4 regions of the Neobacillus niacini genome follow, and region 1 is predicted to be linked to each of the others. Evidence: predicted binding sites of a transcription regulator. Region 1 holds the regulator's gene; each other region holds the start of a gene.
The links. The regulator Rex, encoded in region 1, represses fermentation and respiration genes when NADH is low (regulators of the CRP and FNR family bind a similar motif). The targets are predictions, from matches to a motif close to TTGTGAAATATTTCACAA.
Positions count from the first base shown of each region.

Region 2: ACN6MT_RS01325 (cytochrome-c peroxidase) is a predicted target of Rex. The motif match lies at 920-937, and genes of this name have one in related genera.
Region 3: ACN6MT_RS26525 (TIGR04053 family radical SAM/SPASM domain-containing protein) is a predicted target of Rex. The motif match lies at 900-917, and genes of this name have one in related genera.
Region 4: ACN6MT_RS00060 (DoxX family membrane protein) is a predicted target of Rex. The motif match lies at 1,018-1,035, and genes of this name have one in related genera.

Region 1 covers NZ_CP183883.1:586,048-588,253, forward strand. Annotated here, with positions in the region: gene ACN6MT_RS02575 (CPBP family intramembrane glutamic endopeptidase) at 114-836, shown strand; gene ACN6MT_RS02580 (YdiK family protein) at 833-1,033, shown strand; gene ACN6MT_RS02585 (redox-sensing transcriptional repressor Rex) at 1,080-1,733, opposite strand; gene moaC (cyclic pyranopterin monophosphate synthase MoaC) at 1,765-2,206, opposite strand, start outside.
Region 2 covers NZ_CP183883.1:278,691-280,896, forward strand. Annotated here, with positions in the region: gene ACN6MT_RS01325 (cytochrome-c peroxidase) at 1-845, opposite strand, end outside; gene ACN6MT_RS01330 (sodium-dependent transporter) at 1,245-2,206, shown strand, end outside.
Region 3 covers NZ_CP183883.1:5,403,939-5,406,144, forward strand. Annotated here, with positions in the region: gene ACN6MT_RS26525 (TIGR04053 family radical SAM/SPASM domain-containing protein) at 1-818, opposite strand, end outside; gene ACN6MT_RS26530 (metal-sulfur cluster assembly factor) at 1,034-1,342, opposite strand; gene ACN6MT_RS26535 (alpha/beta fold hydrolase) at 1,361-2,134, opposite strand.
Region 4 covers NZ_CP183883.1:12,042-14,247, reverse strand. Annotated here, with positions in the region: gene ACN6MT_RS00065 (DoxX family membrane protein) at 1-263, opposite strand, end outside; gene ACN6MT_RS00060 (DoxX family membrane protein) at 419-934, opposite strand; gene ACN6MT_RS00055 (MBL fold metallo-hydrolase) at 1,178-1,885, shown strand; gene ACN6MT_RS00050 (TetR/AcrR family transcriptional regulator) at 1,900-2,206, shown strand, end outside.

The sequences.
Region 1 (2,206 bases):
ATATACATAGTTTTTAAAGAGAATCTTTAAAATTGAAACAACCCTGCCATTATTAGTAGAATGAAGAATAGGGTAAAATATTTTCATTAGCTGCCTAAAGGAGATTTATTAATTTGAAAAGGGAATATTGGATTATTTTAATTGTCTATATAGCCATGCAGTTATCAAGCCTAGTAGGAATTCCTGGACTGATGTTCCTATTTGGCTATTTAGGGATGAATCAAGGGCTCGTTGTTCCCTACTGGTTAATTTTCAGCTTCACCCTTGCTCTAATCATCATTTTGTTCGTTTTAAGAACAGAAATGAAGAAATCAGGATTGAATGAAAGGGGCAGTTCCTTTGGCTTTGCCGCCGTCTGGGCTGTATTTGGGGTATTTCTAGCTTTATTCGCACAAGCTCTCGCTGCAAATATTGAACGGCTTATCGGGGTTGAGATGGGCTCAGAAAACACACAGCAAATTCTTACCATCATCGAATCCTTTCCGCTGGCCATCTTAGTAAGTTCGGTAATTGGCCCCATATTAGAGGAAATTGTTTTTCGAAAAATTATTTTCGGTACTCTCCATAAACGACTTAACTTTTTCTTCTCAGCGTTAATCAGTTCTGTTGTTTTTGCCTTAGCCCACATGGAGCCGCATCATATACTGCTCTATTCCGCAATGGGCTTCACTTTTGCATTTCTTTATGTAAAAACAAAACATATCCTTGTACCGATTTTTGCCCATGTTGCGATGAATACATTAGTTGTCGTTATTCAGTCAGTTTATAAAGATGAAATTAATGAAATCATTCGTGAGGCAGAAGCTATTCAAAACTTTATCGGAGGCTTTCTATGAGACGTTCACCCTTGTTTTCCGGGATTATTTATATCGTGCTCGGCTGTTTATTTACTTATTTTGCAATTGAAGATGTCACCCTAAACGGATGGGGGTTCTTCAGTTATCTGCTCGTTATTCTAGCGACTTTCGATTTCGGATCTGGTTTAAGAATGATTTTCTTTTACAATCGGTATAAAGACAAAATAAAAAAATAATCATTTAAAAAGCCTTTTCACTTTTTCATGTGAAAAGGCTTTTCCTTTATTCTTCTATTTCCTCTGTTGGGTAGTGTTTCAGGAAGTAGATAAGTGATTGTAATTCGACGGCCAAATCGATATGATGGACCCTTATGGATGAAGGAACATTTAAACGTGCAGGGGTAAAATTTAATATCGCTTTAATATTGGATTTTACAAGTCGATCTGTAATCACCTGAGCGACTGGAGCAGGTACCGTCAGGATTGCAACATGAATATCATCATTGCTTAATACCTTCTCAAGCTCATCCATATGGTACACGGGTACATCCCGGATTGTCGTTCCCATTTTGTTCGGATCCACATCAAACGCACATTCTATCTTTGTATTATTATTCTTTAAAAAGTTATAATTTAGAAAGGCAGTTCCAAGATTACCTACCCCAATTAACGCTACTTTTGTTAATTCATCTTGATCCAGTGTTTTTCGAAAGAAGGTTAATAGGTAGTTGACATTGTAGCCATATCCCTTTTTCCCTAATGCACCAAAATAAGAAAAATCCCGGCGAATCGTTGCTGAATCCACCTTCACTGCCTCACTTAATTCTGCAGAAGAAACCCTCTGTTTACCTGAAGAGTGAAGATTCTTTAAAAATCGATAATATAAGGGCAGCCGTTTCGCTGTCGCTTGTGGTATTTTCATTGTTTCGTTACTCATACTCTCCCACCCCTCATAAAAAGTTGTTCATTTATCTAACTTGTTCGGTTCGGTGGAAATCCCCATTTTTCCCACCAGTTTTTTCAACCAAATAGGTTTTTCCAATAACCATACCTTTATCTACTGCTTTACACATATCATAAACAGTAAGTGCGCATGTGGAAGCAGCTGTTAACGCTTCCATTTCAACACCTGTATTTCCTTTTGTTTTGACAGCAGCTGAAATATTCAATGTATAAGCGGCATCGTGTTCCTTTTCCCATGAGAATGATATATTAACTCCCGTCAAAGGTATAGGATGGCACATCGGGATTAAATCCCACGTTTTCTTTGCCCCCATTACCGCAGCAACTTGTGCTACTGCAAGAACATCGCCTTTTTTCATTTCATTATTTGTTATTTTATCATATATTTCTTTACTAACCGTAATGCTGGAATGAGCAAGTGCCGTACGAGCCGTTTCTGGCTTATCG
Region 2 (2,206 bases), 310 kb from region 1:
CTGCCTAAATCCCCTTCTTGCCCAGTTACCGCTTGGCGGCCTTTATCCTCTGTATTGAGGCCGATATTATAAAACTTGTTATCTGAAAGATTGGGGCCATTGTGGCAGGTTACACAAAATGCTTTTCCGGTGAACAACCTTAACCCGCTGATTTCTTGTTTCGTTAATGCCTCTGTATCCCCTTCAAGAAACCTATCGTATGGAGTATCCTTTACAACAATTTGCCTTTGGAAGGCTGCTAGGGCTTTAGCAATATTTTGTTCGGTGATTCCATCAGGAAATGCAGCCTGAAAACGGTCCTGGTATCCTTTGATAGCCGATAGTTCTATTATAAGTTCATCAAGCGACTGATTCATCTCATCTGGATTTTGAATCGGGCCAAGTGCTTGCTCCTCTAAGGAAGCAGCACGTCCATCCCAAAAGTTTGAAGTGTAATAACCTGAATTGATTACAGTTGGGCTGTTTCTTGCTCCACTGCCGCCAGTATACTTATCAAAAGTAGGCTGATTATCTCCATAACCCAAATCGGGGTCATGACAAGTCTGGCAGCTTACCTCATTATTCCCTGACAAACGCGGGTCAAAAAACAACATTTGCCCAAGCTCTAACACTTCAGGCTTCATCGGATTATCCTCGGGGATTGGTACATCACCAATCGGTACAAGTGTTGTATGATTTCGAAGACTGGTCAGCAGCTCCTCTGAATTTATTTCATCCCCTTCTGCACTACTCTGTTCTTCTATTGGCAACTTCGTTGGGGCCTTCACCATTTCCTTCTCTCCACAAGCAGACAAACCTAAACACAATAAAATAGTCAAAACTATGCCCTTCACTAACTTATTCATAAATTGAGTACTCCCCTGATTTTTATTATCTTATCACCATTATAAAATTGGTTTTATTAAAAATGGTCACCACATTGTGAAGAAATTAGCAAACGTTACAACTAGCACCATCAACTGTCCGCCTGGGGTGGAAAGTGTCCACGGGCGGTGCCTGTCACCGAGTAGAAACCTCTCGGTGACAGGCACCAACGAATAATAGTTACTATGTTTATATGATACTAATATTATCCATTTACAAATTCGAGATTTTCTCTTAACCTAGTAAAGCAACAAAAGTTAACTATTTATAAAAAATTATTTGACATTTCGAAAAATAATAGATATATTAATATAACAAATTAATTATCCGAATATTATTAAAAAATAGAAAATATAGAAATCATCAAGGAGGAACATATTATGGAAAAGCGTCAGCAATGGGGATCACGATACGGTTTTATTATGGCAGCCGTTGGCTCCGCAGTAGGTTTAGGAAACATCTGGAGATTCCCTGCAGTTGCCTATGAAAATGGCGGGGGTGCCTTTTTCCTCCCCTATCTTTTTGCGATTTTAACAGCAGGTATTCCTATTTTAATTATGGAATTCACGATTGGACATAAATATAGAGGCTCGGCACCACTTTCACTCTTTCGCATTAATAAAAAAGCAGAATGGCTTGGCTGGTGGCAGTTATTAATATCATTCGTCATCTGTACGTATTATGCAGTGATTATCGCTTGGGCTGTTAAATACACGATTTATTCCTTTGGCACTCAGTGGGGAAGCGACCCTAGCAGCTTTTTATTCGGAGATGTTTTGAAGCTTGCTGAAAAACCTGGAACAATCGGGGGATTAGTTCCTGGTATTGTGGTTCCACTCCTTTTTGTCTGGGCAGTTACTCTTTTTGTCCTTTATCGCGGTGTATCAAAAGGGATCGAAAAACTAAATAAAATTTTCCTTCCAACTCTAGTCGTTATGTTTTTAATCATTGTGGTACGTGCCTTAACACTTGATGGAGCTGCACAAGGATTGGACGCCTTCTTTAAGCCGAATTGGGAAATGATTTTTGACGGTAAGGTTTGGATAGCTGCTTACGGTCAAATCTTCTTCTCGTTATCGATTGGATTTGCAATCATGCTAACGTATTCTAGCTATCTTCCAAAGAAGTCTGATATCAATAACAATGCATTCATTACAGCTTTTGCTAATTCAGGTTTCGAATTACTTGCTGGTATTGGTGTTTTCGCAGCACTTGGCTTTATGGCAAACCAACAGGGTGTTGCTGTAGACGAAGTAGTAAGCAGTGGAATTGGTTTAGCATTTGTTGTCTTTCCTAGCATTATTAACGAATTCCCAGGGATGAATGGATTCTTTGGAGTATT
Region 3 (2,206 bases), 1.2 Mb from region 1:
TTAGGTGCTCGTCCAAGTCCGTCAATCGATCCTGTTAACCCCTGCTCTGTTAATGCACTTAAATAGTTAATTTCATCTGATTGGTCTTTTGCTTCTCTCATTTTCTGTTGAATGACAACACGTCGATAATGCTGTGCAGCTGTTGTTTTAATATCGAAAGAAACGCGTTTACTTAGGTCATAAAGCCATCTAAATACCTTCTCGTGTTCAACAGGTGAAATCATATCAGACTCTTGTCCTCTTCCTGTTGGTACTAGGAAAAAGACACTCCAGAGTACGCATCCTAAGTCCTCAACCATTTTTGCCATTTCATCAAGGTATTCTATGTTGTATCTAGAAATAACTGTATTTATTTGAATGGGGATTTCAAGTTCATGTAAATATTTAATTCTCTCCATTGTCAGATCAAAAGAACCGGCAGTGCCACGGAAGTGATCGTGAACGGCAGCAGTTGGTCCATCAATACTAAAAGCCCAACGGGAAAGACCAACTTCCTTCGCCTTTTCAATCGCTTCTTTTGTAACATTTGGTGTCGCGCTTGGAGTCATTGAAACCCTGACGCCTTTTTCAACAGCATATTTTGCAATATCAAAAACGTCTTGTCTCATTAATGGGTCTCCGCCTGTAAAGACCAGCATGGGATTATTCATTTCGTATATTTGATCGATTAAGTTCTTGCCTTCTTCAAATGATAGTTCACGTGGGTCTCTTCTTAATTGAGCTTCTGCACGACAGTGTAAACAAGCTAATTGACACGCACGTGTTAGTTCCCAAATTACGATAAATGGATCTTTATTAAAATCTCGGCCAAAAGCCATATGAAACGCCTCCTAAAACGGCCATTTCAAAAACCAAACAGCCTTATTACCTGTAATTATATAGGGGATTCCACTATGGATAAGTGAACTACCTCACATTACTTGAAAATTATATGTCCACTTTGTGAAGTGCAAATGATGATCGCAGGGAATTAGTTGCTGATGGCAAGAAAAAACAGCAGAACATTTCTGCTGTTTTTATAATACGAATATTATTAACGAATTCCTAATGCAATTTTTGCATAACGTGACATCATGTCCTTATTCCATGGCGGGTTAAACACGATATTAACCTCTACCTCTTTTACTTCTGGGATATCTGCTAATGCTCTCTTCACTTGGTCAACAATGGTTCCAGCAAGAGGGCAGCCCATGGAAGTTAATGTCATCGTAATCGTTACATTGCCCTCCTCATCCATTTCCGTATCATAGACTAAACCTAAATTAACAATATCTACACCTAGCTCAGGGTCTATGACAAGCTCTAATGCACCTAAAATATTCTCTTTTAACTCTTCATTCATCTATAACACTCCCTATCCTTATTGTAATAAATATTTCTCAAACCATTCAACCGTTGCTTTTAATCCTTCTCTGCTTACCTTATGATCTGCATGTTCATCTGAAATGAAGTGAATATCTCCTGGCTTTGCAGCATAGTTGTTTTTTACAGATTGATAAAAACGATATGTTAACGCATAAGGTACAATTGGATCTTTTTTTCCATGCCAAAATAACAATGGTCTATTATCAAGCTTATTTGGTTGAAGACTCAAATCATATTGACGTAAGACTGATAATTGCCCTGCAATTTCCTCATCGGAAAAAGTAAGACTAACACCAAGGTTTTTCATTTGTTCTAGCTGCCAATGCAGATATTCTTCATATGACGGCATCCCCATTAAACTAACTGCCGCTTTGACCCATTTATATTTAGTCAAAGCACCCAAGGTCACCATTCCACCCATTGAGGTCCCTGCAAGTCCAATTTTATCCGGATCTGCTAATCCTTCTTCTACATAGTATTGCTTATAATCGTTTAATTCATGGATGGTCTTGATGACAATTTCCCAAAAATGACTGTATAAATCCCTTTCGGTTAAACCTTGTTCCCTTTCCCCATGGTAGACCGCCTCTGGCAGGATCACTCTAAATCCCTTTTCCGCTAATAAATAGGCATAATGTAGATTATTCTCCTTTGCACTAGTGAAACCATGAGTAAAGATAATCAGCGGAAGTTTCTTTTGTTGTATACTTTTCTTTACTATATGTAGGAAGGGATTATGATTCAGCAAACTTTTTTCAACGATAATCACGTAGGCAAATCCTCCTGGGTAAAATAATTATATCTGATAGCAAAATCTTATGAAGTGAATTTTTTTACAGGT
Region 4 (2,206 bases), 570 kb from region 1:
CCCCAAGGAACAATGAAGTTGAACACATCAATGTTGGGTAAAGCAAAGCTTTCTAAGAAGTGTACATACCAACTATAAACCATGTTGCCATCTGGCCCTTTTACTGGATTAGCAATCGCTCCTTTTAGGAATCCAGAAGCGTCGAAACCGCCGCCAGTTAATTTTCCTAAACCAGCTGTGAACCAAGAATAACCAAGATATAAACGAATGACAGTTAAAATAGCCGCAGAAATTTTATTTTCTCTCAAAAATTTGTTAAACATAAAGCACTCCGCCCTTCAAGAATTAGTTTGTATTTGATAGTTTCACTATATAAGATTTTGTGAGTTAACAACACGACTGTAGTGATAAGTTCACACTTTGTTTGAAATGTTTTGTCAGAATCTTGAACACCTTGATTGAAAAAGACCCCGAGCTGTTAGGCTGTTGCCTTTGCTTTGTTTTTGCCTTGTGTTTTCATTGTTTTTCGAATGAAAGGAATTACCCAGCGATCAAGACCCACACGACCTGCGTTATATCCAGCGGTTAAAATGATGAAACCTAAGAAAATATCAGTTGGGTTGTGAGATACCGTACCAGCTAAGAAGAATGAAAAGTTCATTACTAGTCCAAAGAACATTGCAGCTGTTGTTAAACATCCTAGTAAGAGTCCTAAACCGATTAATGTTTCGCCCCAGGGAACAACGAAGTTGAATACATCAATGTTGGGTAGAGCAAAGCTTTCAAGGAAGTGTACATACCAGCTATAAACCATGTTGCCATCTGGCCCTTTTACGGGATTAGCAACTGCTCCTTTTAAGAAGCCGGAAGCATCAAATGCACCGCTTTGTAATTTCCCTAGTCCTGCAGTGAACCAAGAATATCCTAGATATAAACGTAAGACTGTTAAGATTCCAGCCGCAATTTTATTTTCTCTTAAAAAGTTCATAAACATTTAAAAGCCATCTCCTCGTTATATATGTTTCAAATATTTATTACACTGCTAATATAACAAATAAATCTTGAATTTAGGGTAAATTGTTCACTATTTCACATATCTGTAAAAAAGTTATGAACAAATTGTAAACAAGACTTTTTGGGCTTTAAAAGCAGGATAATTTTTATAAAACTTACTTGATAAAACTAATGATGTTAGTTATAATTTAACTAATATAATTAGTTAAATGGGGTTGGGATTGTGAGAATGCTCAATAACGGTTTTTTATATCAAGTGACGTTTATGGCAAGTGTGTTTCCTGTTAATTGTTATTTGGTCGCGGAAGAGGAAGGATTAACCTTGTTGGATGCAGCCCTGCCATATAGTATGAAGGGAATCGTTAGGGCATCCAAAACGATTGGGAAGCCCATTACGAAAATCATTTTAACCCATGCACATGAGGACCATGTGGGTGCACTAGATAGGTTAAAGGAAGAACTCCCGGATGTACCAGTTTATATTTCAGTAAGGGATAACAGAATATTGAATGGTGACACTTCGCTTGATGAGCATGAGCCCCAAACACCGATTAAGGGCGGAGTTCCAAAAAAGCTGAAAACCAGAGCCAATATACTAATGAAGGAAGGAGACCTGATTGGATCGTTGGCAGCCATTGAAACTCCGGGGCATACACCGGGTTCGATGTCTTTTATTGATACTCGTACGAAGGCTATAATTGCAGGGGACGCTTATCAAACTAGAGGCGGGATAGCAGTAGCTGGAGACGTGAAGCCATGGTTTCCGTTTCCAGCCTTTGGTACATGGAGTAAAGAAACCTCTTTAGCCAGTGCAAAGAAGTTAGTGAGCTATCAGCCAAAGCTTCTTGCTGTTGGACATGGTGAAATGTTGGAGAATCCAATTGTTGAAATGGAAAGGGCTATTAAGAATCTGGAACGGAAATTGAAATAAGGGAGTTAGAGATAATGTCACCGAGACCAAAGGTTGCACTTGAATTAATAGAGATTTTGGATGCTGCAGCGGAGATAGCGGACCAATTCGGGACTCAAGAAGTTACGCTCGCAAATCTAGCTAAGAAATTAGGAATCCGTCCGCCTTCTTTATATAACCATTTTGATGGACTGGGTGATTTAAGAAAAAAAATGGCGATATATGGGATTGAACGGCTATATGAAGTATTAGCTCAAGCAGCGATTGGAGTTGCAGGAGATGAAGCTGTAATGGCTATAAGTAAAGCCTATGTTCATTTTGCGCGGGAGCACCCTGGGATAT